4 regions of the Vibrio fortis genome follow, and region 2 is predicted to be linked to each of the others. Evidence: predicted binding sites of a transcription regulator. Region 2 holds the regulator's gene; each other region holds the start of a gene.
The links. Region 2 encodes PurR, which represses purine synthesis genes. Its sites were predicted from a motif close to TNANGNAAACGTTTNCNTNA; they were not measured.

Region 1 (7,701 bases), 1.4 Mb from region 2:
CTTTGCGAAAGAGCAAGCCGACCTTAACTGGGAGAATCCTAAGGTTCGCGGTGAAGTTAAAGAGATCATCAGCTACTGGGCAGAGAAAGGCGTAGATGGCTTCCGTTTAGATGTAATCAACCTGATTTCGAAGCAGCAAGACTTCCCTAATGACGAAATTGGTGATGGCCGCCGTTTCTATACTGACGGCCCACGAGTCCATGAATACCTGCAAGAGATCAGCGAAGCGGTTTTCCAAAAATACGGCAGTGTCACCGTGGGTGAGATGTCATCGACAACGCTTGAGCACTGTCAGCAATACTCAAGTCTGGATAACAAAGAGCTATCAATGGTGTTCAATTTTCACCACTTGAAAGTCGATTACCCAAATGGTGACAAATGGACCAAAGCGCCGTTTGATTTCTTGCAGCTGAAGTCGATCTTTAACCATTGGCAGAGTGGGCTCAACGGTAAAGGGTGGGGTGCACTTTTCTGGTGTAACCACGACCAACCGAGAGTGGTGAGCCGCTTAGGTGACGATCAAAACTACCGCGTTGAGTCTGCGAAGATGTTAGCCGCGTCAGTACACATGATGCAAGGCACGCCGTACATCTACCAAGGTGAAGAGATTGGTATGACGAATCCAGGATATCAGGATATTGCGCAGTACCGAGATGTGGAAAGTACCAACATTTATCAATTGATGGTGAATGAACAAGGTGTTGACCATCAAGATATGATGGCCATTTTAGCGCAAAAGTCTCGTGACAACTCTCGTACACCAATGCAGTGGGATGATTCTGATTATGCAGGTTTCTCTATGGCGCAGCCTTGGCTTGAAGTCGCAGGTAACTACCGTGAGGTCAATGCTAAGCAGGCGGTTGAAGATACTGAATCGGTTTTCTATTTCTACAAAAAATTGATCGAGTTACGTAAAGAAGTGCCAGTGATCACCGATGGCGATTACCAAGACTTGCTACCGGAGCACGCTAGCATTTTTGCTTATGCGCGTAAGAGTGAGTCACAAACGCTTTTGTGTATCAATAACTACTACGCTGACGAAGCCGAATGTGTACTTCCTGAACGCTTTGCTATGAGTCGCGCTAAGACATTATTGTCTAACTATCCAGACGCTCAAAACTTAGCAGCATCGAATCATCAAGTGCTGCGTCCTTATGAGACGCGCATTCTGTTGATAGAGAATGAAATGTAATATTGAGCCAAAGGCTTGCCCTAAATAGGCCCCCACCTAGATAGGGTGAGGGCTCGATGTCCAAGAAAGGCTTTGCGGTGCTCCTCAAAGCCTTTCTTTTTTGTATTTTTGGGCGTTCTTAAGACGCTTTGTTTATTTCTGTTAGGGTCGCTTTTTCTTCAGCAATCACCGTATTTTCTGCATTTAGCAATTCCACTTGTGTAAGCAAGCCAATGCTTGGGTTAAACCAGCGTTCAGACGAGCTAGAAAATTGCATCGAGTCGTCCATTCTATCGCAATTCAAGTAGTACTCATTTTTCTCAGTCATGTTGGCTGCTTCAATGGATTTCCCAGAAATAGTGAAGGTTTTTCGAACGCCTGTTTCATTGATGCGCTGTTGCCAAACCACGCGGCAAGAATCATCAGCATTAAGGTCCTTTACCCACTGGTGATCGTCAAAATCAGTCAGCATGTTTGCTACCGCCTCACCATCGAGCCTTGCTTGAATAGAAACCGTCTCTTTACTGATATCAATAATAGGATCACTCTCTGCTACCTCCGCACCACTCAATCGGAAAAGTGGGCTGCTACTCATTATCGTGGTGATGAACTGACTATCGATGAAATAGGTATCCGTAATTTCATGAAGGGCACTGTCGCTACCCGCGAAGTAAAAGGTATGCTCCGTTTGCTGTTGGTCTTCATTGATTACTTCTTCAGACATGTAGAACTGACTGACGCCATAGTTGATAAGATCATTAACCACTTGAAGTAGAGCGTCGCTGTCTGGCGTATTTTGTAAACCTGCAATGACTTGGGCAGCAGTCAATGGTTGATACAACATCGACATATTGCCTTCTGGCTGTCCGTCAATTTCAAATGCGTAGTTCAAGGTTGTAGTTGGCTTTGGGGAAAACTGCGCATTTTTGATTGGGAAGTCGGTTTGGTTGTTTGGACCTTTTTGATTGTTGGTTGAACCTGACGAAGAGCCACCACCACAGCCATATAGAGCAACCAGAGAAGCGGTAAGTAAGGTAAGAGTTTTATTCATGTTACGTATTCCTAAAGTGAGCGGGCAAAGCGTGCCGAAATTGCTCGGAATACTAGTTTTTAGATGGCTTAAAGGGCAAAAAACGAAGTCACATGAGATCTTAATTTACATTTAGGTTTTTGATTTTAAAGTTTTTATATTTTTCTAATTAGCAAATTCTTCGCCCACAGAGGTACAGTAGTTAATCATTAGGTTCTCCCACTGTTTAATGATCAGAGGCTCCTTGATACTTAATTTTAAGCTGCTCCAAGGTTGCAGACAGGTCTCTTTGGACTCAGGCTGAGAGAGTCTAGAAAATAGTTCTTCGGAAGGGATAACTCTTAGCAGCGCAACCAAAGACTCCATGTAGTTCAAACGAAAGTTATCGAGGTTTCCCTGCTGAAAGCTGATGTGTGAGATCATCATATAGATGAGAGCGTTCTCAATGCTCGAGTGTCCCGATGGTGTGGTGAGCAACTCTTTAGCTGTGGGTAGATCGCGCAGCTTAAAATGGATGACACCGAGCCAAAGCTTGAGCTCATCAGGCAGTAACTTAAAGTGTGTTTGTACTCTATTGGTAAAAAGAACCAAACGTTGCTGGTCCGTTTCGAACAGAGCCAAGTGACGAGCCAACAGGGTGGAGTTCATACAGTTAAGTTGCATCGACTCGATATCAATAAACTGATTCGAAATAAGTGCGTTGAGCTGGTTATTGTCGATAGACCAGTTAGGCATCTCAGGTTTTGGCAACGCAAAGTAGTCGGCGAGGTCTCGATTTATTTCCATAAGACTGCCACTGAGACTGTCTATTTCAATGGTGTAAGTTCCGCGAAAAGCCAGTTTCCCAGAGTTTGGATAGATGAGGCTCACTTGAGCGCTAAGGCGAGAGTCGACCTCTTGATCTTTCAGCTGGATGTTCAGCAGATAATCGCTGGTGCGCATGTTCTTTGCACCAGGAAAGAAAGGGGAGTTATCTATGGGATCGACAAAGTAGCTCGGCGCATCTTGATTCGCGATATCAGTGTAGGTGTACTGGATCTGTTGTTGTAACAGTAGCGCTTTAATCGCAGCTCGATACTGCCTAGCGTTATCTCCGACGGCGTCAATACGGCTTAGTAATAACTCGACTTTAGGAATCAAACGCTGCTGTTGGCTGATCTCAGAGCTTTGGCTCGGTGATTGCCACAACAAATAACTCAGTGTGATTGTGCTTGCAAGTAGGGCAAGTGTGACGAGCCATAACCAAGGTGACTTTGAATTGGTTTTACTGTGTTCTGCCTCGGGCTTAACATCAATTTCAGCGTCAGCGGTATCTAAACGTACAGAGCTTGGGCTGAGAAAGTAGCCCTTTCGCGGGTAGGTCACTAATATCTTGGTGGCATCGCTGTCTGGGAGGTGTTTTTGCAGTATCGAACGCAGCGTGCTGATTCGATTAGTTAGGACATTCTTGGAAATAAAGCTGCTTTGCCAAATCTCTTGGATGATCAGTTCAGCAGAAAGGGGCTCTCCAACATGACGTAACAGGAGTTCCAGTAGCTCAACTGAGCGTGGCTCTAGGTTGATGACTTCTTGAGGCGCACTTAACTCTCGGGTACTTGGGTTGTACACCAGATCATCGGCAATGACGATAGAGGTCTTGTTTGCCTGAGCAGCAGCGAGGAAGTCTTGCATAGGAAACCGTGTTTCATAAAAACAGACGATTCTAGCTGCTTTATTTATAAAAAGCAGCTAAGGATCTCAGATTAAGACACTAACTTTACCTTGGCTCAAAAGCGAGAAAGTGAGTGCGAATGGGTAACACTACGAACTGTAACTCACCGAATATCTTGTCGGCTTGTGGTTCATTGCGAGTACAACATTTAATACAGCGGTACCAAGCACTGAAACGGCGATGATCCATGGTGATACAAAGAAGAACGATGCAAATAGAATGCACGCATCAATGGCCATCTGACTTTTGCCCACTGAAATGCCATAACGGTCTTGAATGTAAAGGCACAGTACATTGAATCCACCTAAGCTAGAGCGGTGACGGAATAGAATGAGCATACCAAGCCCCATCAGTAGCCCGCCGGCAATGGCGCAGTAAATTTCATTATGGGCATCAAGAGAGATGACTAAATATAGATGATCCGCAAAAACAGACACTAAGGCACCGGAAAAAGCACTACTTATGGCAAAATGACGTCCAAAACGTTTCCAAGCTAATACATAGAATGGGCAGTTCGCGATAAAGTAAAGCACACCGAAGGTGACAGGTAGAAATTGACTTAATAGCAGAGCTAAGCCTGTCGTGCCGCCAGTAAGGAGTTGAGCTGACTGTAAAAAGAAGACGCCTTGTGCGACTAAGAAAGTGCCTGTAAGAATGGCAACCCAATCTTCTTTACGTGTGTGTTTTTCCATCGTTTTAATAATTACCTAGCCAATAAAGGCGTGCATAGTAGAGAAAAACATGCATTTTCGGTAGCTTGAGACACAAAATTAAGGTAAACCTATGTAATATTCGTTTTACAGGGTGTAAAGCGAAAACTTGACAGTAAGTCGCGTGCTGATGCGATGTGTCGCATAAGTATGATGAAGCTTATATGTCATTATGAAAAAACTGCATGATAAAATTGCAATTAGCTCTTTATGACCTAGATCAAATTATGTATGATGCGTCCCATCAAAACGGTGACGAAAACGTTTGCTTTCGGTCGTTGTGTGGTTTTTTTGAAACTTTCAGTACAATCTGAGTCAGGAGATACAGATGCTTAAGCGTGACATGAACATCGCTGATTACGATGCGGATCTATTCGCAGCTATCCAAGAAGAAACTCTTCGCCAGGAAGAACACATCGAACTAATCGCTTCAGAAAACTACACAAGCCCACGTGTAATGGAAGCTCAAGGTTCTCAGCTAACAAACAAATACGCTGAAGGCTACCCAGGCAAGCGTTACTACGGTGGTTGTGAGTACGTAGACAAAGTTGAAACTCTAGCAATCGAGCGTGCATGTGAGCTATTCGGCGCTGAATACGCGAACGTACAACCTCACTCAGGTTCTCAAGCGAACAACGCTGTATACATGGCGCTACTGAATGCAGGCGACACAGTTCTAGGTATGAGCCTAGCGCACGGTGGTCACCTAACTCACGGCTCTCCAGTTAACTTCTCTGGTAAGCTTTACAACATCATCCCTTACGGTATCGACGAAGCAGGTCAAATCGATTACGAAGAGATGGAAAAGCTGGCTATCGAGAACAAGCCTAAGATGATCATCGGTGGTTTCTCTGCTTACTCTCAAATCTGTGACTGGAAACGCATGCGTGAAATCGCAGACAAAGTAGGTGCTTACCTATTCGTTGATATGGCGCACGTAGCGGGTCTAATCGCAGCAGGCGTTTACCCGAACCCAGTACCACACGCACACGTTGTAACAACAACAACGCACAAAACGCTAGCGGGTCCTCGTGGTGGTCTAATCCTTTCTAACGAAGGCGAAGATCTTTACAAGAAGCTAAACTCAGCAGTATTCCCAGGTGGCCAAGGTGGCCCTCTAATGCACGTTATCGCAGGTAAAGCAGTAGCGTTCAAAGAAGCGCTAGAGCCAGAGTTCAAAGAGTACCAAGCTCGCGTAGTTGCTAACGCAAAAGCAATGGTTGCTGAGTTCATCGCTCGTGGTTACAACATCGTTTCAGGTTCTACAGAGAACCACCTGTTCCTAGTTGACCTAATCGACAAAGACATCACAGGTAAAGAAGCAGACGCAGCACTAGGTGCGGCAAACATCACAGTAAACAAGAACTCAGTTCCAAACGACCCACGCAGCCCGTTTGTAACGTCAGGTATCCGTATCGGTTCTCCTTCTATTACTCGTCGCGGTTTCACAGAAGCAGACGCGAAAGAGCTAGCAGGTTGGATCTGTGACATCCTAGATAACATGGGTGATGAGTCTGTTATCGAAGCGACTAAAGCAAAAGTGCTAGAGATCTGTAAGCGTCTACCAGTTTACGCTTAATTTTTTCTGCGTAGTAATTTGAACTTCGTTGTCGACCATGCTCACTTACATTCGTAAGCTCCGCGTGCTCTCCTAGAATTTCAAACAACTACTTTGAAAAACACTTTTAAAGGGGCTCATTGAGTCCCTTTTTTATTGGTATAGAAATGCTTAGAGCATGAGCGAATTTCTGTGTCGCACATACTCATTTGCTAGCGCAAATTCCGTGTGAGCTCCTTGAACTTCGCTTATCTACTTTGAAAAAGAGTTTTAAAGGTCCTTTTTGGGGCCTTTTTTGTATCTGGTGAACTATGAGCTAACGGAAAAAACAGGCAGGTATTAAAAAGGGTTAATATATTTACGTTAACCCTTTGTATTTGTTTGTGTCGGTTCTACTTTTTGATGCTGAGTAGGGTGCCTGATTTACACTTGAATGAGTAGTAATGGCGGCTTTCACTGAACTTGCCTAAGCCTTCGCCATCACAGTAGTCGATGTTGATATCGCGCATGACTTCCAGTGTATCTTCACTGCTTAAAGCGAACTTGGAGCCGTCAGAGCAGACGATGCGGACTCTTTCGTCATGACTTACTGAATAGAGTTCGACTTCTGTATTACACAGTTCAAAAGAGGCTTCGCGGAAATTGTCTTGCTGACTGTTGGAAGCGCAACCTGCAGTGATGAGTGTTGCAGTAAACACTGTTAAAAGTCCGAGTTTTTTCATTATTGATCCTTCACCTTTATTCTTTTTAGCGATGATTCTTGCTTCCTGCTTCGGGTAGCTTTTACAACGACAGGCTTCGACTCAAGGAGCGTGAGTAGACATAAAGATATAAAAGTATAGGCGCAAATTTATAATTTATATAAGTTTTTTGCTTTTAACTGGCGCCAACAAAAAAGACCAACACGAGGTTGGCCTTTATCAGTCTGAACTAAGATTTATCGAAATTGTTTCGCTTCTGGTAGGAATTCAAAGCCCGCGGTTGCAAGTTTTGCTTCGAGTGCAGCTTTATCAATATCGAAGAAGTTAGCGAGTTTATCGAGGTCGCCAGAGAAGTCGTCACGTAGCTTCATGTTAACAATGCTCATCAGCATCACTGGATCCATGGTTTCAAAATTCGCTAAATTCATATTAGTCCTCGAAATCAGAGATCAGTAAATTCGCTGCAGCAAAGGCGGCGCGTTCACGCGCTTCGTGTGGAAGAGACTCATCGGCTGCCAAGTCATTGAGTGTTTTCACTGCACATGTAATCGCTTGAGGGATGTAACCCTGATCGCCACTACCGATTTGAGAATAAAGCTCACGCACTAAATCACAACAATCGTATACTTTCATTTCTATACCTAACTAAATGATAACTTCTCTCAATATACACACAGAGAAAAGCAAAAACAAAGCGCATTCAACGAAAACTCGGTTTAGTTTGTTCTTGCTCAAGCTCTCATTTTGCGAGGTTAAATTGTGACCTGTTGTTCTAGCTGCAGTTTCACTTCATCGGCTAGGTTTAACTGGCGTGCGAGCT
Region 2 (7,701 bases):
AAACCAATTCCAGGTGACCCTGATTCTGCACTCGTTTCAATGGGCAACTACGTGTTTGAAGCGAACGAATTGTTTGCTGAACTGGTAGAAGATGCAGATCGTGAAGGCTCTTCACATGACTTTGGTAAAGACATCATTCCAAACATGTTCCCACGTGGTGACGTGTTTGTTTACGACTTCAGCACCAACCGTATCACTGGCGAGAAAGAAGAAGTGTACTGGCGCGATGTGGGTACGATAGACGCTTACTGGCAGGCACACATGGACCTGCTAGAAAAAGATGCGCCATTCTCCCTATATAACCGTAAATGGCCACTTCACACTTACTACCCGCCACTACCGCCAGCAACCTTTACAGATTCTGCAAACGGACGTGTGCAGATCATCGATAGCTTGGTATGTAACGGTAGCTACGTACGCGGCTCGCGAATCGAGAAGTGTGTACTTGGTTTCCGCAGTAATATTGCATCTGCTTGTGATATCAGCGAAAGTATCTTACTTGGCGACGTTAAAGTGGGTGAGGGCTGTGTTCTTCGCCGTGTTATCGTCGATAAAGATGCAGATATCGCTCCGGGCACTCAAATCGGTGTGAATCTGAAAGAAGATAAAAAGCACTACCATGTTTCAGAAGATGGTGTTGTCGTAATCCCTAAAGGAGCACGAGTTGGTTACTAAGACTCTCTCGGTACTTTTTGTAGCGTCTGAAGTTGAAGGTTTAATTAAAAGTGGTGGCTTGGCTGATGTAGCCAAGGCACTGCCTAAAGCGTTGCAAACACTCGAACAGGACGTTCGAGTGACCATCCCCGCATACAGCAAAATCCCAAATGTTGAGTCGGCTGAAGTTATTTTGTCGACTGAACTCGATCACTGGCCTCATACGGCTTATCAAGTTAAGAAACTAAGCGTTGAAGGTGTGCAAGTTTTTGGTATTGAATGCCAACAGTACTTTGACCGCCCGGAAATGTATGCTGAGAACAATCAAGCTTACGCCGATAACGGTGAGCGATTTGCGTTCTTCAGTGCGGCATGTCTCGACATGCTGCCAAAGTTAGGCTTTCAACCTGATATTGTTCATGCCAACGATTGGCATACTGGCTTTGTTCCATACCTGCTGAAATCTCGTTATCAAGAGCACGATTTCTTCAAAGATATGCGTAGTGTTATTTCGATACACAATGCCGTCTTTAAGGGCGTATTCTCATATGATGAGTTGCAAAATCTGCCAGAAATGCACGGTCGATATGTACCGGAAGCAGCAGTCAGTGACACTCATGTCACCATGCTGAAAGCTGGCGTGATGTGTGCAGACAAGATTAACGCCGTTAGCCCGACTTACGCGGAAGAGCTCAAAACAGAACTTGGCAGCCATGGTATGGCGAAAGAGTTCCAACACCGTTCTAATGACCTATTTGGAATTTTAAACGGCTGTGACTATGGATCATGGAACCCTGAAACGGATGCTTATCTGCCGCGCAAATACAAGGCCACTAAACTTAGTATGGCGCGAGGCAAGTCTGCTTGTAAGCAAAAGCTGCAGCAAGACGTTGGCCTTCCTGAGGTAGATTGCGCCGTGTATGGAATGGTTTGTCGTTTGACGAACCAAAAGGGCGTTCACTACTTAATTCCAATCATTGAAGAGTTCTTAAAGAACGATCTGCAAATTGTGATAGTAGGTACAGGCGATCCGGTGTTGGCAAGTCAGCTTAAAGAGCTTTCAGCGTTGCATTCAGAGAAGTTTTCGTTTGTGGAAGCTTACAATAACGAACTGGCACATTTGGTTGAAGCTGGCTCGGACTTCTTCTTAATGCCATCGGAATTTGAGCCTTGTGGTTTGAATCAGATTTACAGCATGGCTTATGGCACGCTGCCAATTGTGCGTTCAGTCGGTGGTTTGAAAGACAGTGTTAATCATTACGATGATAATCCTGAAATAGCTACGGGTTTTGCTTTTAAAGAGCCAACGCCTCAAGCTTTGCTTTCAGTATTGCACCGCTCTTTACTGCTTTATGCTCAAAGACCTGCCGAAGTTCGTCGCGTTCAGCTCTATGCTATGCAACAGAACTTTTGCTGGGAAGATGCCGCTAAATCTTATTTAGAGATGTATCACACAGCGTTGTAACTTGGGAATGTGAAATGTAAGGTGTTCCATAGTGAACACCTTTTTTCGTTTTTAATGTGTCACAATAAACGTTTAAATTACCAATAATTCCATATAACGCTTTGGGAGTAATTGTGGTTGAGCTATTCATAACACTGATAAGATGATTGACACTACTATCACTTAATCGGTTTAATAGCGTGCTATCATTACCAAGCACATTTCCCCGGTGTTCAAGCAAATAAGTAGAATTAAAGCGATAGGTATGTCTGAGAGTTTATTATTCCATAAAACATTCAATCACCCGACTAGTGATGAGTGGGTCGTTTTCGTCCACGGTGCTGGTGGGAGTTCGTCCATTTGGTTTAAGCAGATCAAAGCTTACAAACAGCACTTTAATTTGTTGTTGATTGACCTACGAGGACACGGTAAGTCTGACAACCTTTTGAAAGAGTTGATCAGCAACCGTTACACGTTCAAAGCGGTAACGCTCGATATTCTTAAAGTACTCGACCATCTTAAAATTCGTTCAGCGCACTTTGTTGGTATGTCGCTGGGTACTATTATTGTTCGAAATGTAGCTGAGTTGGCTGCCGAGCGAGTTCGTTCAATGGTATTGGGCGGGGCTGTAACACGCTTGAACACGCGCTCTCAAGTCTTGGTTAAGTTAGGCAACTTGAGTAAACACATCATTCCTTATATGTGGCTCTATAGTCTGTTTGCATACATTGTGATGCCGCAAAAGAGCCAGCGCGAGTCTAGACACCTTTTCATTCGCGAAGCGAAAAAACTATGTCAGAAAGAGTTTAAGCGTTGGTTTATTCTCACTGCAGACGTTAACCCCTTGATGCGATATTTCAAAGAACGAGAATTACCTATTCCTACTTTGTATCTGATGGGAGAGCGTGACTATATGTTCATCAAGCCAGTTAAAGAGATGGTCGCGGCACACAAGTCGAGTGAACTGGTGGAGATTGCCAATTGTGGTCACGTTTGTAATGTTGAGCAGCCAGAAGAGTTTAACCAACGCTCTATCGAGTTTATTCAAAAGCAAATCAAATAGCGGTAATGTGTTGGGGTATGACCCACGGATATACAAAAACAGGAAGCGACTAGGCTTCCTGTTTTTTTTTGGGGACTCTTGTTACGACGGTCTATGTTTCGGGGCAAGGTGAACCACACTGCCAACAAGACCCAAACTGAGCTTCGTTGACTTCATGACATTGTGTACAGCGCCACTCTTCATAGATAATCGAATCTTGCTGCTTCTTATAGGCGTTGATGAGATTCAGAGCTGCTGTCGCATCAGAAGGCTCGTAAAGCCATACGTATGGGTCTGTTTCTTCCGAGAAAGGGATTTCCCCCTTTAAACCAAATAATCCTTCCCCACGCACTTCACAGGCGATTTTTTCACTCTCTAGAAGCCCACATATGATGTGAGCCTCAGTTGGGTTTGCAGCGCTGAATATTTTCATCAATTTTCCTTTATCTATTCAGCGACTGGCGCCGAACGAAACTTACTCATGATCCATTTAGCTGCAATTGGGAACACACCTAGTAGTGCGAAAGAAAGCAATACTGAAGGAGAGACAATACCTGACAGAGAATCGATCTCTGCTAACTGAGTACCTGCGTTTAGGTAAACCGCAGTACCTGGCAACATCCCCAATTGGCTAGTCAAATAATAGCGTCCTACGGAGATAGGTGTTAAGCCCATCAACAAATTAATTAGGAAGAATGGGAATACCGGAATCAAGCGCAGTGAGAATAGGTAAAACGCACCGTCTTTCTCTACACCTTGGTTAATAGTAGAGAGCTTATCGCCAAACTTACCCTGAACCCAGTCACGCAATAGAAAGCGACTACTCAGGAATGCTAATGTCGCACCTATGGTACTTGCAAAAGAGACCAGTAATAAACTCGTCCAGAAACCAAATAGCGCTGCGCCGAGAAGTGTAACCACAGCAGCACCTGGAATAGAAAATGCGGTGATCATTATATAGAGGATAAAGTAGGTCGCTGCTGCGACAACAAAGTTAGTCTCTATATAGTCATTAAGAAGTGCCTGCTGAGCTTTGGCATTTTCGAGAGTCAAGTATTGACCAAAGTTGACGGCTAGCAACACGATTGTGGCAACTAAAATTATGCCTAAAATCATTTTCTTACTCATAGGAGCGTCCCTTAATCTTTTGCTTATTGTTAGTATAGTTAGACAGGCGAAGGAAAGATTAACTTTCAAAAGAAAATAAAAAAAGCCACAAAAATGTGGCTTTTTGCAATTAGGTGATTTGGACCTAATTTATATAACTGATGAGCTCGTCGCGTCTTTGTTGTGGTATCACAGACCAGTGTGTGCCATTGATAGCACCTTCAAGTGCCCAAAGTAGCTCTAAGCTAACACTCGATGAATGAGACTCTTTAATTGCTTTGTAAGCATTAACAGAACCTGATTCATACAAGCTCTCAACTGTGTCGATACCTGCTTTTTTCAGCATACGCTCTGTAGCAAGACGAAGGTTCGGCAGATCTTTCAATCGGGTCGGTTTAGCCGATGACTGAATTTGCTTCTCTTCTTTAGCACAGTTAAGGGAGGCTTTTGCCAGTTCGATAATGCGTTCTTGAGCCTGCCAGAGGTCTTCTGGGAGGGCAAAATACTTAGTTACGACTGGGAAACCACGTTTCTTGTAAACGTAAGGTTCAAAGCCCTGTTGTTCAAATTGTGAAGTAGTATTCTTGTCAGCTCGAATGTGTAACTGGTTGTTTACGACCAATGCAAACATAGTGTCGTCGGCAAATAGGCCGAAACCGCCAAACATTGAGCGTGACTTTATCTTTCCAAGTGGCTCAAATAACTTCATTGAGTCCTTGAGTATCGGTTTATCCATATTGTTTATCTCGGTGTATTTGAATTACGCCACCAAATAAGCAGGTCCGAGAGATTAGCAAAATGTCGCAATAAAATTGTCAATAAGCCGTAAATTACTACTAAAGGTAGGAAATACTGCATTTTGCCATCGGTAACCCCGCTACCATACCAATAATGGGTTAGGCCGGAGGCTTTGCGTCTCACCCTTTCAAGTGATTTGCCCTGTGCGTGACTGTATAATTAAGAATAAAGTTTTTTGTTGAATGAGGTTCACACTTGTTGCTCAAAAGTGTGATCTCGGTTCAGTTAATTGTTGCCTTAATATGCAACTGAGCTTTTACTTTTAACAAATAAAAAAAACGCACCAAACGGTGCGTTTTATTAGAATTATCTAAAGTTTACGTTACTTTAACGTTTTTACTGTAGCGCGCTCGATAATCTCTGGATGCATCTCGAATACGCGTTTTTCATGGTCTTTGTCTTTGATGCGCTCCAACAGAATTTCAAACGCATTCTTACCGACACGACGTTTTGGTTGGTGAACCGTTGTCAGTGGTGGTGAGAAGTACTCTGCCAGCTCAATGTTGTCGTAACCAATCACAGAAATATCTTCAGGGATCTTAATGCCTTGCTGCTGTAGGCGGCTCATAAGACCAAGTGCCATCGTGTCGTTAAAGCAGAATACTGCAGTAGGGCGGTTTTCCATTGCGACGATTTTATCTGCTGCGATAACTGCAGTATCACACTCGAAGTTACCTTCAAGAATTAGGTTGTCATCTGCTTGGATGTCAGCTTCTGCCAATGCACGACGGTAGCCTGCGATACGTTCAACACATGCCGCTTTATCTAAATGACCACTTAGACAAGCAATACGCTCATGCCCACGTTCAACTAGGTATTTAGTTGCCAGATAGCCACCCTCTTCAGAGTTGTCGATGATCTTATCCGCTTGTGAACTCTCAGGGCCCCAGTCCATAACAACTTTTGGAATGTCAGCATGGCGGTCAAGCATTTCACGAAGTTCTTCTGTTAAGTCTGAACACATCACCAAGATGCCATCTACCCGCTTTTCAGCAAGCATTCGGATGTAGTCACGTTGCTTCTCGTAAATACCACCAGTGTTACATAGAATCAGCGTGTAACCTTGACGGTAACAGTAGCTTTCTACACCATCAATAACTTCAGAGAAGAATAGGTTGGTTGATTGAGTGACCAACATACCGATAGTGCGTGTAGAGTTACATTTCAGGCTACGAGCAACCGCACTTGGTGCGTAATTTAATTCGTCTACGGCTTTGTTTACTTTTTCTTGAGTCGCTTCTGCTACGAAACGTGTCTTGTTGATCACGTGAGAAACGGTGGTTGTTGATACGCCGGCTAAGCGAGCGACATCTTTTATAGTTGCCATGGCTTTATCCTATTGATAGCTACTTTCTCAGAAGTACGGAGTAAGTAGCCGTTTAAGCTACCAGAACAAGAGCTTAGAATTTGTAGGGCTCTCTCGGTACTAAAGTGCTAAAAAACAAAAAACCGCTAATGAGAGCGGCTTGTCTTAACACCGAAATGCTCTTAGCTAATTTAAAGCATAGCATTTCGAGAATGTTTCATATTTTATCGTTTGCGGTCACAATTTTAGACTGACTAGAAAATACTCGCAATAACATTCACCCAGAAATCTGGGTGAATTGTCACATTCTACCTAAATTGTGCCTTTAGTCATTAGTGAATTTATTCACCAGCTAAATATTGCGCATCAAGTTTACAGAAGGCAGTTAGCAATTCTGCAACACACGCGTAAAAACCAAATTCATCAAATTCACGACATTTTGTTGCAAATTGTGGAACCCAGCTAAGAAGTTGTTGCTCAACAAACTCATGTTGTGCAGTGAAAGCCGCTTCTAGTTCCTGCTCGGTTTCAAGATCGTTTGAACGAATAATGATGTTGCCTAGGAAATCTAATTCGATGGCTAGGTGATCGGCCGGCTCTTTTAGGTCTTGGTTTACTGCAATACCATAAGAAGCCATGATCGCTTCCATATCTTGAGCAGGCTTCGCATTCAAAAGGCCGCTCTTGTCTAGGTAAATAGAAGCGTACGGTAGAGCGCCATACTTGTCAGACTTTAGGAACAATTCGCAAAAATCTGATGAAAGCTCTAACTGAGCATCTTCACGGTTCTGCAATCGGTTAAGCGCATCGACTAGACTATTGATGGCTGGTTTTAGTGTTTCATTATCACCGAGACCAGTTAAAAACGAACGAATCTCAACCGAGTGGTAGTTATCCAATTCTTCTTGAGTCAGTTCTTTTGCGAACAGGCTCGATAGCCACCAGTAAATTTCAGCTCGTTGTTCATTGAACGCTTTCGTTTCTTTCATCTCAATAATCCTAATATCGTCTTTCGTAATATCTGCGGTACGAAGGCTGACTAACCGTTGTATTTGCAAACTGCAAAGTTACTCGTTAGTAGTAATGCCTATATTGAATTGCGATGGAGGTTAAATAGCAAGGTTTAAGATTGTCTTGTATCAAAAAAAATTCAGGTTTCTGGCTTTTATCTTGCGTACTACTAGAATTGTTACTAGTTATGAATAGAATAGTCACTGAAACTATTAAATAAGAAAAGTGGTGTAGATGAGCTATCACGTATTAGTCGTAGAAGATGATGTGGTAACCCGTAGTAAGCTGGTTGGATATTTCCAGAACGAAGGTTACACAGTAAGCGAAGCAGAAAGCGGC
Region 3 (7,701 bases), 190 kb from region 2:
TGGATCGACATCAGCATTGAGTTGAAGTCTTGGTAACATTTGCTTCCTGCCCCTACTTCGCTGATCCTATCAGCAATGGGTTAAATTAGAATTTTAATAATTTTCTTTGAATTTCGTCACTTTACTACTAATAAGTTCATATAAAAAGGTGATCAAATAAGAATCTCAATGCAAGAATGCAATAATAGTCACTTTTCTATTCTTTCAGTAGTAACATACTGGATATCGTTTTGTTAAAGATACCCATGAGCACAATATAATGAGAAAAAATAAAACAGTCACAACGGAAGACATTCTTCTAAAACTATGCCAATCGGTATCTAGTGTACTGACTTCTGCGACAGCTTCTTCTGTTCAATACTCAGCGATGGTCCAAAAGATCAGTAAGACCAGCCTTAAGCCAGATTTTGGTTGTTTTGTTCTATTCGACGGCGGTTTTTCTGGTCTAGTTGTTATCAACTTCACTTCAAAAGCGGCTCTAGAGATCTACACCAACTACATGCGCAACATGGGCATGCCAGAAGATGAGCTTGCTGTACTGCACACCTCTGATGAAGTGGGCGATGTTTTGGGTGAACTAATGAACCAACTGGTTGGCGACTTTACTAATAAGGTACGCAAAGAGCTGCAAACCAACATTACTCAGAACCAACCTAAAATGCTGGCGCTGAACAAACAAGTAAACCTGTCTGTCGACACCAACCTAGACCGCCCACAAGCGCGCCGTGTTACCTTCTCTACTGAAAAGAACAACATCTTCTACCTAGAGCTGGCAATGGACAAAACTGAGTTTATTCAGCTTGAGGAATTTGAAATTTCTGAAGACGAATGCCCAGACAGCATTTTAGAGGCAACTCAAAAGAAAATGAACGATGAAAAATCAGACAACAAACCGTCTGACAACGACGCAGCAGCAGACCTACTTGACGAGCTAGGCATCTAAGCGAAATCTCATTTTCATACACTAAACACCATCATACATTTGATGGTGTTTTTCGTTTCTATCCCCCAAATCCATACTTCCCCTTCCAATTACTGACACGAGTTTTACTTTCTGTTACTCGCTAAAACGGGTAAAATGTCGGACTTTTAAAAAAATGTGGTAATGATTAAGTCAGTCGATGGATAAGAAAAGAGCCCTCAAAAAAATTGCCAAGTGCCTAGAACTTGGAAACTCAGCCAACGTTAACGAAGCCGCTAACGCGATCAAAATGGCGCATAACTTGATGCTCAAATACGGCCTCGAGAAGGACGATATTGAATTCATCAAGATGGGGAAAACTCAATCAACACATCTGCTTCCGGCTAACATTAGCTCGACTCTTTTGCGTGTCATCCGTGGTATCAATACTAAATTTGGAGTAGAAGCCGTTCTACTTAACCACAAAGGCCTTAAACGCGCTGAATTCATCGGTGAAGCGGATCGTGCAATTTTCGCCGCTTTCGCCTTCGACATCATCTATCGTGAAATGAACGAGCATACTGGCCAATTCCGTAACAGCTTCGCAGGTTCTGGAACCAGTTCGACGGAAGTCACGCGCAGAGTAAACTCATTTGTTTCTGGCTGGGTTGAGGGTGCGCTTGAAAAACTACCTACGATCACACCCGATGACGAGTCAAATAACAAAATTAACAACTATATTGATAAAGAGTTTAAAAACATCGACCGCGAAACTTTTAAGCAGCAACTGAAAGAAGCAATGAAGAATCTCACTGCTGATTATGAAGTAGGCTTAAAGAAAGGTCGTAAGCTGTCTGTAAACCGCCCTGTAGCGGGTGCTCAGGCAGCAAAACGGATTACCAAATCCTAATACCGGGTTTACTTAACAGTAAACCGCTGATAAATATTTCCTTCGACGGATATACAGAACAATATGTTTGTCATACACATCGACTGTTATGACTGAAGTACAACATGGAGACAACACGTTGAAAAAAATCACATTAGCACTTGCGCTGACTATCGCTCTAACTGGCTGTCAGGCGACTCAGCGTCAAAACGCAACAACAGGTGAAACTGAAACAAACTCTGCGACACAAGGTGCACTTATTGGTGCTATAGCTGGTGCCGTAGCGGGCGCTGCAACGGGTGATGACTCTAAAGATCGTCGTAAGCGTGCACTGATTGGTGCAGCAGGTGGCGCGGCTGTCGGTGGTGGTATTGGCTACTACTTCGACCAGCAAGAAGCAGCTTTACGTCAAGAACTACTGAATTCAGGTGTTCAAGTAGAGCGTGTTGGCGAAAACCAACTACTACTTCGCCTAGAAAACGGCATCGGTTTTGAATCTGGCTCTTACGCTCTTGAGTCAAGTATTCACAATACATTGCGTGGCGTGGCGCGTATCCTGGTTGAATACCCTGACACAAGCCTAGTGATCGATGGCCACACTGATAGCACAGGTAGCGAGTCTACTAACCAAATCCTATCTGAGCGTCGTGCTGAATCTGTACGTGCATTCTTGATCTCTCAAGATGTTGCTGCAGGCCGTGCTATTGCTCGTGGTAACGGTGAACGCTACCCAATCTGTGACAACGGTACATCTCAAGGTCGAGCATGTAACCGCCGCGTAGAGATTCAAATTCTACCGCTGAAATAATCTCGATTAAGCCCAGCCAAATCGCTGGGCTTTTTTATAGGAACTACCGAGAAAGATGGATGTATGTTGCATAAGCTCCCTTTAATCCCCCTACTTTTTTGTCTTTTTAGCCCCCAGTCATTTGCAGAGATTACACAGCAAGAGCTTATTCAGCTTCAAGAGAAAGCCAACCTAGGCAATTCAGAAGATGAATTTCGTTTAGCGGATAGCTACTTGGCTGAATCTAACATCAGAAACGAAGAGGAAGCCTTCTATTGGTTTTCGCGTGCCGCAGAGCAAGGTCACCAACAAGCTCAACTGCAAACCGCTGATATGCTAGTCAAGGGACAAGGTACTCAAAAGGACATCAATGCAGCTGCACTTTGGTATACGCAACTGGCTATAGAAGGTAATTCTCACGCCGCATACAAATTGGGAGAGCTCTACGAGCTGGAAACAGGGTCATTTGATGCACTTGACCAAGCAGAACTTTGGTATCGCTTAGCCAGCTCCCAGCTGCCTCAGGCACAACAGGCTTATGAGCGAGTCCTGCAAGCACAATTTAATAAGCGCCGCTCCGAGCAAGTCTCATCATTTAAGGCGCTTGATGAGCAATATAGTGAGCAAACGACAACTCAAGCACCCGCTTCGTCTATCGTAACCACTACGCTACCCTCACAAGCCACGCTTCAATCTGATCAAGAAAACAACGTTTCTCAGAACATAATCATCGGCTTGGCGATTACTATCATGCTACTGATTGGCTTCTCTGGCTTTCTAATCACAAAGCTTCGTAAAGGTGCTCAAACCAAGACTGAAGATATCAGCCGAGAACAGATCAAGCTTAAAGATATCCAACTATCACAACAAAAACACCAAATCGCGACACTCTATAAGGAGTTGAAGAAGCGCCAAAACAGTAAGAGTAACCATAACCTACAATTGGCGTGTGCTGTATTTGGGTATAAAAGCTCGGCCATCCCTGAACAAAAACAGATCAAAATTCGTTATAAGCAACTGTCTAAAATCTATCACCCCGATGGCCAAGGAAGTGATGAAGAGATGAAAAGACTGAATGCTGCCCTGAAAACAATTTTACAAAATGTTACCAAAACGTAACAAATAAAATCTAGCGGGAACGACCTAGTGCACGGAAACCCATTTTTATTGGTGTCGCAAACGATCTCCCTCTCAAAAACAGGTAACAAACAATTAACTTTTTAGTCCTACTTGTGTCATAATTCACGCCGAAAATACACCTGACGATACAGGTGAGGAGAGAATATGTTCACAATTGAAGGCGTATGTGATTGGTGTAAAAAGCCAAGCCTAGTAAAAAAACATGACTACCTTGATGGTAAGTCTCATTGTTCATGTGAAGAATGCAATGACATTGCAACCATGGACGTTCGCCAGTTCAATATCGGCGAAATGGAAATGAGAGCAAAACTCTCCGAGGCAACAAGAAGATAATAGTTACCTCAACACGGAAGTAAAAAAGCGCCAATCGAGGCGCTTTTTTGATCGCCACGAATAGCGCCCACCTAACCACTCTTTATTCGACAAGCGATTAGCAATAATCTCCTTCCCCCTTCAAAACACCCGGTATTTAGAATCTCCGATCTATCTAAACCTACTCTCTCCCCTATACAGTACTTTTAGAAAACCACTGTATAAACCTGTATAGAAACAGTGCTGTAGATCTCAAACCTTCCTAATCATGAGAAATTTTGCGAATTCATTCAAATTTAAAAACACAAACAAAAACAACACCTTAGCTATAAATGTCAATTAAAATCAGATTTTCTGTACATAATTTCCCCAAAAAATTGCTTGATCTTATGCACCACAAAAACTACTGTATACACATACAGCATGTATATAAGGACAGCAAAAATGATTCCAGCTCACGTAAAAGCACAACACTCTAGCCCGCTAGTTCAATGCGCATTTTCTGCGGCATCGCATCTGCCGCAAAGCTCTAATCAATCTCGCCATCAAGCCGACTTGCTAGCGCGTATGGCTTTGCTGTCCAATCAAGAGCAATGGTTGCTATTCACAGCACAAACCCCTCGCCCTTCGGCAAAAGAACTCTCTCAGTTCAATATTTGTTGCGAACGCATCATTCATATGAAGCCTTCTCGTCAAATGAGCGAAATGGAGACAGTAGAGAAAGCGATACGCTCTCGAAACGCCAGTGCAATTGTCGCGAGTAACCAGATCGATGCATTTGGTCAACAGTACTTACGTGAGCTCGCTATTCAATATCAATGTGAAGTCTTCTTTGTTGAGTCCAGCACTACTCATCACATTCACTAATCGAACACTGCCTACCCCGCTCTTTTCTGTCGAAACCAACGACAGCATTGAGCGGGGTTTTATTTTTTGTAAAGAACGAGTAAGCGCAAAGAATATAGTGGATAGAAAAGAAACAGCGGATTAAAAAGAAATAGGCAAACGTTTGCTTTTTCTCTGGAAGCAGAATTTAGATTGGGTATAATGCCCACCTAATCGAGTGTGTTATGCACTTCTCTGTATGACGTTTGATAAAAGATAGGAATGTCTAAATGAGCCTCGCTGATCAAGTTCTAGCCGTAAATGATGATCTACCCATCCGTACTGATAAACCTGTCCACAGTGGCAAAGTTCGCTCAGTTTACTGGTTAACCGAAGAAGATAGTCAAAGACTAATTAAAGAGAAAGGCTACGATGTCGCACCTGATGCGCCGTTAGCAATCATGGTTATTAGTGACCGTATCTCTGCGTTTGACTGTATTTGGCATGGCGAAGGCGGCTTAAAAGGTGTTCCTGGTAAAGGCGCTGCACTCAACGCTATCTCTAACCACTGGTTTAAGCTGTTTAAAGATAACGGTCTGGCTGACAGTCACATTCTAGATATCCCTCACCCATTCGTTTGGATTGTACAAAAAGCACGTCCTGTGATGATTGAAGCGATTTGTCGCCAATACATTACTGGTTCAATGTGGCGTGCATACGCAAATGGTGAACGCGAGTTCTGTGGCATCGAAATGCCAGAAGGACTAGAGAAAGATAAGAAGCTTCCAGAGCTACTGATCACACCGTCGACTAAGGGTATTCTTAAGGGCATTCCTGGCGTACCAGAAGCTGATGATGTCAATATCACTCGTCAGAATATCGAGCAGAACTTCGCAGCATTTAACTTCACAAAAGAGAGCGATATTGCTCACTACGAAAAGCTACTAAAAGAAGGCTTTGGCGTGATTAGTGAAGCATTGAACAAGGTTGATCAAACCTTCGTTGATACCAAGTTTGAGTTTGGTTACGTCAACGATGCTCAAGGCAATGAAAAACTCATCTACATGGATGAAGTTGGCACGCCAGATTCATCACGTATTTGGGATACCGAAGAGTACAACAAAGGCAACATCGTCGAGAACTCTAAAGAAGGCTTCCGCCAGTTCTTGCTGAACCACTTCCCAGATGCTGACATTCTACTTAACAAAGAGCGCATGCCTGAACGTGAAGCGTTGGCTCGTGATAACGAACTGCCGCTTGATGCGCTAATGTCACTGTCTCGTACCTACCTTGATATTGCTGAAAAGATTACAGGTAGCAAAATTGAGTTGAGCGATAATCCTAAGCAAGAGATCGTTGACATCTTACGTGCTGAGTACAACCTAATCGACTAACACTCCTTTTTATCAATAAGGTCTGTTACTCAAAGGGCCGCTTATCGCTTTATTAATCAGTAAATCGATTAATGAAGTTGATAAGCGGCCCTTTGTTGTTATTCAACTTGGCGTCGAGATAATACTCACTGTGGTTGGTACAACGCCTCGCTATCTATAACTCTATAACTTTATTGTGAACTCTTCCGCTGAGCTTCCCGTGATCACCAAGTGGCTTCGTGATTCGATGTACTCGATCTGCTCATCCTCCAACGAGTACGGCATGACTACTTTTAGTTCATTAATGCCTTCCAACTTTGCCAGCTTAAGTAATGTCACGATGTTCGACTCATCACTCTTTCGCGTAGAGAGCGACTTGAGTGCTTTTTCCCATAAACGATCTTCCGGAGTCGCCAGATCTTTGATGCTATCTTTCCAAACCGTACCGAACACAGGGGCAAATGTGGTGAGTGCTTCTAGAAAAGTCCATTTTTTGTCGCATGACGCGCCAAGAAAGTTTGTGTAATCAAATTCTACACAGGTTTCTTTTTGTTTATCCATGATGTCCCCCGACACATTGGCAACACAATATACTTTTAATATCCACTAACTCTTTCTTTATAGCAATAGGATATAGAAGAATGGTCTTTTATGACCTTTTGATTGGTTAAAAAGGCATATAAAAATCAATTTTGTAACAAAAGACGCACTGAAAACTCATATATGCGTCTATTTGATTAATATTTTACAAATTGAAGTAATTCGTCTTATTTTACGTCCAAAACTCGGCTCGCTTTCTTGTACTGGATACGCCAACCTGACCAAACGGGCAGCTCCCAGCGCTTGGGCGGAGTTTTGCGTCCACCGCTTGAATAATGAACATACACTAGCTTTCTCTGAGGAAGATATTCGACATCGAGCTGGAGGTCGGCCAATAGTAAATGGAATGGGTATTTTTCTGCAAATTCCGCGTACTCCCAATATGGAATACCATCAAATGGGATATCTTCTGCATCAAACATCTCTAGCTCATCGACTTGGCTCACGCCTAACTCTTCTAGCTGCGCTGCAAACCAATCGACAAAGTTGAGCGCTTCGATTTCTGGCGAGTACTCACAACATTCACTCAAACCCATTCTCACATAGAGCTGCCAATGCTTGATCTCTTGAGTTCTCTGTTTTGCAAATCCTTCCAAATATTGGTCATTAAGAACCATATCAATGACAGGTTTAAGTGAAAGCTGACCTTGAGCCTCAATCAATTTGGTATCAATCACGCGGCCTGCGTAAATCAAAGACATGGTTGTGAATACCTGACCAGCGTTATCTGATGACCCTTCTACAACGGTTTCTCCTTGTTGCCACTCACCCAACTCTTGTTCGACAAGCAACTGAATTGGAATCGGAGCCACCGTCGTGGCTAACGTCAACGTCTGTTTTACGCCTCGCCCCGGTAAACTATAGGTATCAAGCA
Region 4 (7,701 bases), 1.0 Mb from region 2:
AATAAACTCTTGAATATCAGTGCCCTTAAAGCTGGCACTAAAATCATTCGCGATGGCTGCTGGTGTGCAGATTAAGCTTCCTGCTAGTAACCATGCACTTTTCTTAAACCAATGCTTCACGTACTACTCCTACACTCTCGCCGTTCACTTGGCGAAATGTTTTAAAATTCGATAAAAATGTCATGCTGCTGTCCGTCTCTTTCGACCACTAAATTCAACTCGGTCAAATCAGAAATAGAACGGAAAATAGTGCCCATAGCAGCGGGATCGGTCAGGTCTTGTCCATTAAGCTGAGTCGCGATGTCTCCACTTTGGAGCCCAACAGATTTAAAAAGTTCGGGATCTTTTCCAGGACTGACACGATAGCCAATCACATTACCGTCGCGTTTCACCTGTGAAAGGCGCACATATTGGAAGATTTGTTGTGGGTCTTTGGTGATCTTCGCTTTAATCTCTTCAAGCTTCTCTTCGGCTGAGCCCGGATTATTCCCACGTACGGACGCCGATGCACGAGGCTTCGCTGGTGCAGAGACCGATAAGCGTTTGTATTCCAGACCTTCTAACATCAGAGTCTCGTCGCGACCAGAGTTATCAATGAGCACGCGATCAATCAACACCGCCTTAAGTTTAGCGCGTGTTCCTTCTATCTCTTCGTTAATACCGTAAGTCGCTTGTTTGCCACGGTTAGCAATAACCGCAAGGCTGCGTTGTGGATCTGAGCTTGCTACCGCACCAACCAATACTAGGTTTAAGCGCGTCTTAGGAGCATCTTGAATGACGGGCTGCTCAACGACCTTCGGCGTTTCAGCATTATACTCACCAAAAAAGTTGCTCTTTTGGAGAGAAGAAATATCAAGCGTAGATTGTGGTCGAGAAGATGACGAGGCTTGCGCTTTCCATGGCGTAACGGACTGCTCTGCAGGTTCAATCAACCAAGCTAACTGCCCTAGTATCCATGCAGAAACGGCAATCAATACACAGCAAGTTATCAGGCTCAGCTTTTGCTGAAATACAAATCCATTCTCTATTAAGCGGCTCAACAGGGGAGAATTTCCCATGCGATTTTTGAGCTCTAATAACTTCACTTGCCTAAACCCTTTTGTGAAGATGAGAGCGCTAAATCATTAAGCTCTCAGCTTTTTTGTACATAAATTCTACGCCAATTACTCATTTAGCATAGGATCCAAAACTATATCATAGCTGACGCATAAAAAATCATAACGTGAGCTATTTTGCAGTATGCCTTGAAAAAAAACACATTTGCCACCACTTTAGCTTCTACCAAATGTGATAAGCATCATCTATGACAAGTTGCGAACTGATTTTACTCAGTTTAACCACATTCATTTTTTCACTTAAAAGGCACAGCGCCATATGAAAACTGCTAATGAAGCTGTCAGACTAGATAAATGGTTGTGGGCAGCACGCTTTTACAAAACTCGCTCTATTGCTCGCAATATGGTCGATGGTGGTAAAGTCCACTATAATGGTCAACGCAGCAAACCAAGCAAAATCGTAGAACTTGGGGCAGTAATTTCACTGCGTCAAGGCAATGAAGAAAAGACGGTAACGATCGAGAAGATTTCTGATCAGCGCCGCGGAGCTCCAGAGGCTCAAACCCTTTATACCGAAACGAAAGAAAGCTTGGCAAAGCGTGAAGCACACGCCCAACAGCGTAAATTACATGCACATAACCCAAGCCCTGAACGTCGTCCTGACAAAAAGCAACGTCGTGACATCATCAAGTTCAAGCATCAATAAGCTAGAAGGAATCGCCAAATGGCAAACAACGTTTTAAATCGCTACCTATTTGAAGACCTATCGGTACGTGGTGAATTGGTACAACTGGACGAAGCGTACCAACAAATTATTTCTAGCAAGGAATACCCAGCGGCTATTCAAAAGCTTCTTGGTGAGCTATTAGTTTCAACGACTCTTCTTACTGCGACTCTAAAGTTTGAAGGCTCTATCACTATGCAACTGCAAGGTGACGGCCCAGTATCTCTAGCAGTAATCAACGGTGATCACGACCAGAAGATCCGTGGTGTAGCACGCTTTGAAGGCGATATCGCTGATGACGCAGGCCTACACGACCTTATGGGTAAAGGCTACCTAGTGATCACCATCGATCCTAAGAAAGGTGAGCGTTACCAAGGTATCGTGGCACTAGAAGGCGACACGCTAGCTGACGTTCTTGAAGGCTACTTCGCAAACTCTGAACAGCTTAAGACGCGCCTATGGCTACGTACTGGTGAACACGAAGGTAAACCACACGCAGCAGGCATGCTTCTACAAGTAATGCCAGACGGCACTGGTACACCTGACGATTTTGAGCACCTAGAGCAGCTAACGGCAACGGTAAAAAATGAAGAGCTATTCTCTCTAGAAGCGAACGAACTTCTATACCGTCTATACAACCAAGAGAAAGTACAGCTGTTCACACCGCAACCGGTTGAATTCTTCTGTGGTTGTTCACGTGAGCGCAGTGGCGCAGCTATCATCACTGTTGCTCAAGAAGAGATTTACAGCATCATCAGTACTGAAGGTAGCGTTGCTCTACACTGTGATTACTGTGGCACGAATTACTCTTTTGATAAGAACGATGTTGATGCTCTGTTCGCAGAAGCCGCAGATAAAGGCAGCAATACGGTTCATTAATTTACGCCGATCTAAAAACACGTAATTTACCCCAAAAAGGTCAGCGCAAAGCTGGCCTTTTTTGTGATCAAAATAGCGCAAAACCCGTAACATTTCGTAATAAAATCACCGCTTAATTTTAATCAATTAATAATGTTCAAGCCCCTAGCGCAAAGGTTTGCGTACAGGATAGACTAGTTGGGCCAATATGTGACGAGACACTTAAAACCCCATGGAAAATATGGATAATTTTTGAGCTATATCCCTGTTTCCCCCATGTCTCGTTGCTAGCATGGTGAGCAGATAACAACAAAAAATTAATACAAAATCCCTACAAAATATCCTACAAGGAGCACCTATGACCGTTATGGAACATACAAAGGCTGCACAAATTGATCTTACTAAACACGGACTTACTGGCGTAACTGAAGTACTGCGTAACCCAAGTTACGAGCAGCTGTTCGTGGAAGAAACTCTTCCAGGCTTAGAAGGCTACGAAAAAGGCGTAGTAACCGAGCTGGGTTCTGTTGCTGTTGACACTGGTATCTTTACTGGCCGCTCACCAAAAGATAAGTACATTGTTAAAGACGATACGACTCGCGACACTATGTGGTGGTCGGATCAAGGTAAGAATGATAACAAACCGATTACAACTGAAGTGTGGAACGACCTTAAAGAACTCGTGACTACACAGCTATCTGGCAAACGCCTGTTTGTAATTGACGGTTACTGTGGTGCTAACCCTGATACACGCCTAAGCGTACGTATTATCACAGAGGTGGCTTGGCAAGCACACTTCGTTAAGAACATGTTTATCCGCCCAACTGAAGAAGAGCTGGCAACGTTCGAACCAGACTTCGTTGTAATGAACGGCGCGAAAACAACCAACCCGAAATGGCAAGAGCACGGCCTGAACTCTGAAAACTTTGTCGCGTTCAACCTAACTGAGCGTGTACAAATCATCGGTGGTACTTGGTACGGCGGTGAAATGAAGAAAGGCATGTTCGCAATGATGAACTACCTACTTCCACTACAAGGCATTGCATCTATGCACTGTAGCGCGAACGTGGGTGAGAAAGGCGACGTAGCGGTGTTCTTTGGCCTATCAGGTACAGGTAAAACAACCCTATCTACAGACCCTAAACGTCAACTTATCGGTGATGATGAGCACGGTTGGGACGACGACGGCATCTTCAACTTTGAAGGTGGCTGTTACGCGAAGACGATTCGCCTATCGAAAGAAGCTGAACCAGAGATCTACAATGCAATCCGTCGCGACGCTCTACTAGAGAACGTAACGGTACGCGGCGATGGTTCTATCGACTTTGACGATGGTTCAAAAACAGAAAACACACGTGTTTCTTACCCAATCCATCATATCGATAACATCGTTAAGCCAGTTTCAAAAGCAGGCCATGCGAAGAAAGTTATCTTCCTAACTGCGGATGCATTTGGCGTTCTACCACCCGTTTCTAAGCTAACTCCAGAGCAAACGAAGTACCACTTCCTATCTGGCTTCACAGCGAAACTAGCAGGTACTGAGCGTGGTATCACAGAGCCAACTCCAACGTTCTCTGCAGCGTTTGGCGCGGCGTTCCTAACGCTGCACCCAACTCAATACGCAGAAGTACTTGTGAAGCGTATGGAAGCAGCGGGTGCAGAAGCATACCTAGTGAACACTGGTTGGAACGGCAGCGGTAAGCGTATCTCTATCCAAGATACTCGCGGTATCATTGATGCAATCCTAGATGGCTCAATCGACGATGCAGAAACTAAGGTTATCCCTATGTTTAACCTAGAGGTGCCACTAGCACTGCACGATGTTGACCCAACAATCCTTGATCCACGTGATACTTACACGGATCCACTACAGTGGGAAAGCAAAGCGAAAGACCTTGCGGAACGCTTCATCAACAACTTTGATAAGTACACCGACAACGATGAAGGTAAGGCGCTTGTTTCTGCAGGCCCACAACTGGATTAATTGTTCAATCTGCTCTGAGGGCAAAGCCTTATTGCTAATGCCCTCTTAAAAACGGTATTTTTGTAGCAAGCCCCTCTTTTGAGGGGCTTTTTTGTTGCCGCAGCGCGTATTTTGTTCCACTCTATTTTGAGCAACGAAGAAATGGAAGGTGCGCTAGGAATGAAAAGAGTCATCATGGTAGTTGGGATTGTGTTATCTGTCCTCGTCGCAGCCATTGCGGCGCTGCTACTTGGCTTGCAGACCCAATATCGTACCGACATTGCCAACTTCCTACTCAAGCACTCTACAGAGCACCCAATCACAGTAGAAGACGTTGAGTATCAAGCTCCTTACCAGCTGACCCTACAAGGCATCACGGCTGGCTCAAACAGTCAGGAATACGAGCCGCTATACATCGACAAAGTTCAGCTTTGGCTCAGCCCCAATAGTTTTTTCACAGCACAGCTAGAACTAGATTCATTGTTAATCAGTGGTGTTCAGTGGCAAACCGAAGAGTTAACTATGCTTAAAGCTCAACTAACTCACCCACAGATTAAGCTGCATCAATTAGCAATCAACAACCTAGATTTTTCAACGTCAGAGTTCAATGCCCGAGATGTTGATATCCAAATCGCTAACCCTGATTGGACGAGCTCACAGCAGTTGTTACCAAACGGGAAAATTCAGCTCAAGGCGGGACAAATCTTTTGGCAAAACGAAGCCTTAGATAATTTCCTTATCGACCTCGATTTGAAACCACAAGATAGCACCCTTTATGGCGCATCGTTTGACTGGCGCGGCGCTAAAGTGTCGGGGCAGGCTGAACAGTATCCAAGCGGTTGGTCGCTGATCAATGTCACCATTGATGGCTTACACCTCAATCGAAAGCAAGTTCAGCAGTTGCAGGGGTCTGACTGGCGCATTCCAAACTTCAACATCAGCCATATCAATAGCCTAGATATATTGAAAAGTGACATCGCTTGGCAAAAAGGTCACCTCGCCGCTTTCAGTGCATCGTTTGAAAACATCCAATTGCCGTTCAAGATATGGCATCAAGAGCAGGGATACTTTTCACTGCAGGCGGAGAGCCTGTCTCTTAATGATGAGCAATGGACTGAGCCTAACCTCAAGCTGACGCTACAAGAAGATCAGGTCGAAATTAACGACTTTTATAGTCAATGGCAGCAAGGCAGTATCCAGCTTAATGGTCAGGTGACCCCTCGCGCCATCAACCTTCAAGAGCTGGACATTCGTGGAGTCAAATGGGTCACTGAGTCCACCGAGGAAAAAGCACCGCTCAACGAATTACAACCTTGGCTGAAAGCCATCGACTCACTATCAATAGCTAGACTTAATGTCGAGAGAAGCCAGCGCATTCAGTTGGCTCAGCAGCCATATTGGCAAGTCTCAGGGTTACACGTTGAAGGTCACAGGCTTACCTTGATAGAGCAAGGGAAATGGGGATTGTGGGAAGGGGAGCTGAACGCCAGTGCCAATGATGCCAGCTACCAAAGTATCTTGTCAGCCCAACCTGTGGTTGAAATGACGAGCCACCAAGGTCAGTGGCAACTCAAGCGACTGTTTGCACCACTTAAGCAGGGCTATATTGAGGCTCAAGCCACGGTCGACTTCAATCAAGTTAGCCAACCTTGGCAAGCAACCATCAGTGCTGATGGCGTACCACTGTCGCCATTCATTCCATACTTAGCACTGCCATTTGAAACCTCGGGGATCGGTGAGTTTGAGTTGCAAGCCTCGGGCTTGGCCGGAGATGATCTTATGCTCAGACACTCGGCTACCGCAAAGATCGAGGGCAGCATTCGCAACGGAATCATCAATTTTGCCGCTAACGACACCCAGGTGAGCAAAGAACCAAGCAATGAAGATCCAAGCAGTAAATCACCGCTAACCCACATCGTGAACTTTGAGGTGTCCGACATTAAAGCCGATCTCAACCGTGGTCAGTTGTCCCTATCACCATTGCACATTATTGGTGCAACACAACAAGGCGACCAGCCGCAACCCGTGACACTCACAGGCGAGGTCAGTGGAGAGCTCGATCTCGTGACGCCACAAGCGCACAGTTTGACGCTTTCTCTAACGAGTGAGTGCTACCAAGTCTCGGGATTAGTGACACAAGCACAACTGATTAAGAAAGAGAGCTGCCAATAAAAACGCCACTCGCAAGGAGTGGCGTAAGTCTGTTTAATTGGTTCGATTACTCTGAAACATTCTGAGTAGAGTTAAGAACCTTTTTGTAATCTGGGATCAGCATGTAAGTCCCAGTGAACTCAACCGCTGCCACATCACCACTCTGAATTGTCACGTGGATGATGATTCGCGCCTTGCGCCCAGAAGCCAGTCGGTCTAAATCCCCACTGATACCATCTAGCGAAGTCGACGCAACTGGGTTTTGCTCTACCGGATGGCGATAACGAATGTTGCTGTCTGCCAATACGATATCACCTGTCAGGCCGCGCTCTTTCATCAGCAGCCAAGTCATCCCCCAACCGGTTAAGGTCGCCAAGGTGAACGCAGAACCCGCAAACATCGTGTTGTGGGGGTTAAGGTTCGGATTAAGCTGAGCGCTACACTCGAATTGATAGCCAGTGTATTGGTTGATCTTAATGCCCATCTTGTCGCTGATAGGGATCTGATGCTCCCAACGCTGCTGAAGTTCATTACACCATTCCGGCTTACGCAGTACGTCCGCCATTGGATCAAGCTGCTTAACCATTTGCTGGTGACGCACCGGACCACGTTGGTCGTTAATCTCGCCACGACGCTCAAAACTGTTCTTCTCGTAGAATGAGATGGCATCCTCACGCGCGTTACACACTAAGCGTTTCGCACCTTCTTGGCGGGCTAGAGACTCTAGTGCAACCAAGATAAGAGAACCCATCCCCTTGCTGCGGCGTGAGTTTTTTACCGCCATGTAGCGGATTTGACCTTCGAGATCTGGCGTAATGTAGAGGCGTCCTATCGCCATTGGTCGACCACGGCCATCAACTATCATTCGATGATGACTCATGCCATCGTACTCATCACGCTCGGAGCCCACAGGCATGCGCCAAGGCTCTCGCAACATCTGCCAACGAAAG

Region 1: a site for PurR is predicted at 4,876-4,895, ahead of glyA (serine hydroxymethyltransferase). Genes of this name have one in related genera too.
Region 3: a site for PurR is predicted at 5,027-5,046, ahead of OCV50_RS06000 (phosphoribosylaminoimidazolesuccinocarboxamide synthase). Genes of this name have one in related genera too.
Region 4: a site for PurR is predicted at 2,804-2,823, ahead of pckA (phosphoenolpyruvate carboxykinase (ATP)). Genes of this name have one in related genera too.

Annotation. Positions count from the first base shown of each region.
Region 1 covers NZ_AP025487.1:2,494,697-2,502,397, reverse strand. Annotated here, with positions in the region: gene treC (alpha,alpha-phosphotrehalase) at 1-1,192, shown strand, start outside; gene OCV50_RS10890 (hypothetical protein) at 1,311-2,222, opposite strand; gene OCV50_RS10885 (winged helix-turn-helix domain-containing protein) at 2,367-3,872, opposite strand; gene OCV50_RS10880 (YitT family protein) at 4,002-4,604, opposite strand; gene glyA (serine hydroxymethyltransferase) at 4,951-6,201, shown strand; gene OCV50_RS10870 (hypothetical protein) at 6,573-6,902, opposite strand; gene OCV50_RS10865 (DUF4250 domain-containing protein) at 7,118-7,309, opposite strand; gene OCV50_RS10860 (YaeP family protein) at 7,311-7,514, opposite strand; gene OCV50_RS10855 (tellurite resistance TerB family protein) at 7,634-7,701, opposite strand, start outside.
Region 2 covers NZ_AP025487.1:1,135,667-1,143,367, forward strand. Annotated here, with positions in the region: gene glgC (glucose-1-phosphate adenylyltransferase) at 1-675, shown strand, start outside; gene glgA (glycogen synthase GlgA) at 665-2,119, shown strand; gene OCV50_RS05170 (alpha/beta fold hydrolase) at 2,364-3,161, shown strand; gene OCV50_RS05175 (DUF2007 domain-containing protein) at 3,253-3,573, opposite strand; gene OCV50_RS05180 (TVP38/TMEM64 family protein) at 3,588-4,268, opposite strand; gene OCV50_RS05185 (TfoX/Sxy family DNA transformation protein) at 4,393-4,983, opposite strand; cyclic di-GMP riboswitch class I at 5,112-5,196, opposite strand; gene purR (HTH-type transcriptional repressor PurR) at 5,368-6,372, opposite strand; gene torD (molecular chaperone TorD) at 6,693-7,340, opposite strand; gene torR (two-component system response regulator TorR) at 7,597-7,701, shown strand, end outside.
Region 3 covers NZ_AP025487.1:1,322,803-1,330,503, reverse strand. Annotated here, with positions in the region: gene ydiJ (D-2-hydroxyglutarate dehydrogenase YdiJ) at 1-39, opposite strand, end outside; gene OCV50_RS06030 (DUF3334 family protein) at 260-943, shown strand; gene OCV50_RS06025 (DUF2786 domain-containing protein) at 1,122-1,811, shown strand; gene OCV50_RS06020 (OmpA family protein) at 1,930-2,598, shown strand; gene OCV50_RS06015 (hypothetical protein) at 2,662-3,696, shown strand; gene OCV50_RS06010 (hypothetical protein) at 3,862-4,050, shown strand; gene OCV50_RS06005 (SulA-like leucine-rich domain-containing protein) at 4,474-4,896, shown strand; gene OCV50_RS06000 (phosphoribosylaminoimidazolesuccinocarboxamide synthase) at 5,145-6,248, shown strand; gene OCV50_RS05995 (transporter) at 6,411-6,788, opposite strand; gene OCV50_RS05990 (helicase-related protein) at 6,995-7,701, opposite strand, start outside.
Region 4 covers NZ_AP025487.1:114,222-121,922, reverse strand. Annotated here, with positions in the region: gene gspD (type II secretion system secretin GspD) at 1-120, opposite strand, end outside; gene gspC (type II secretion system protein GspC) at 162-1,058, opposite strand; gene hslR (ribosome-associated heat shock protein Hsp15) at 1,375-1,761, shown strand; gene hslO (Hsp33 family molecular chaperone HslO) at 1,780-2,658, shown strand; gene pckA (phosphoenolpyruvate carboxykinase (ATP)) at 2,996-4,621, shown strand; gene OCV50_RS00510 (AsmA family protein) at 4,781-6,772, shown strand; gene OCV50_RS00505 (bifunctional GNAT family N-acetyltransferase/hotdog fold thioesterase) at 6,819-7,701, opposite strand, start outside.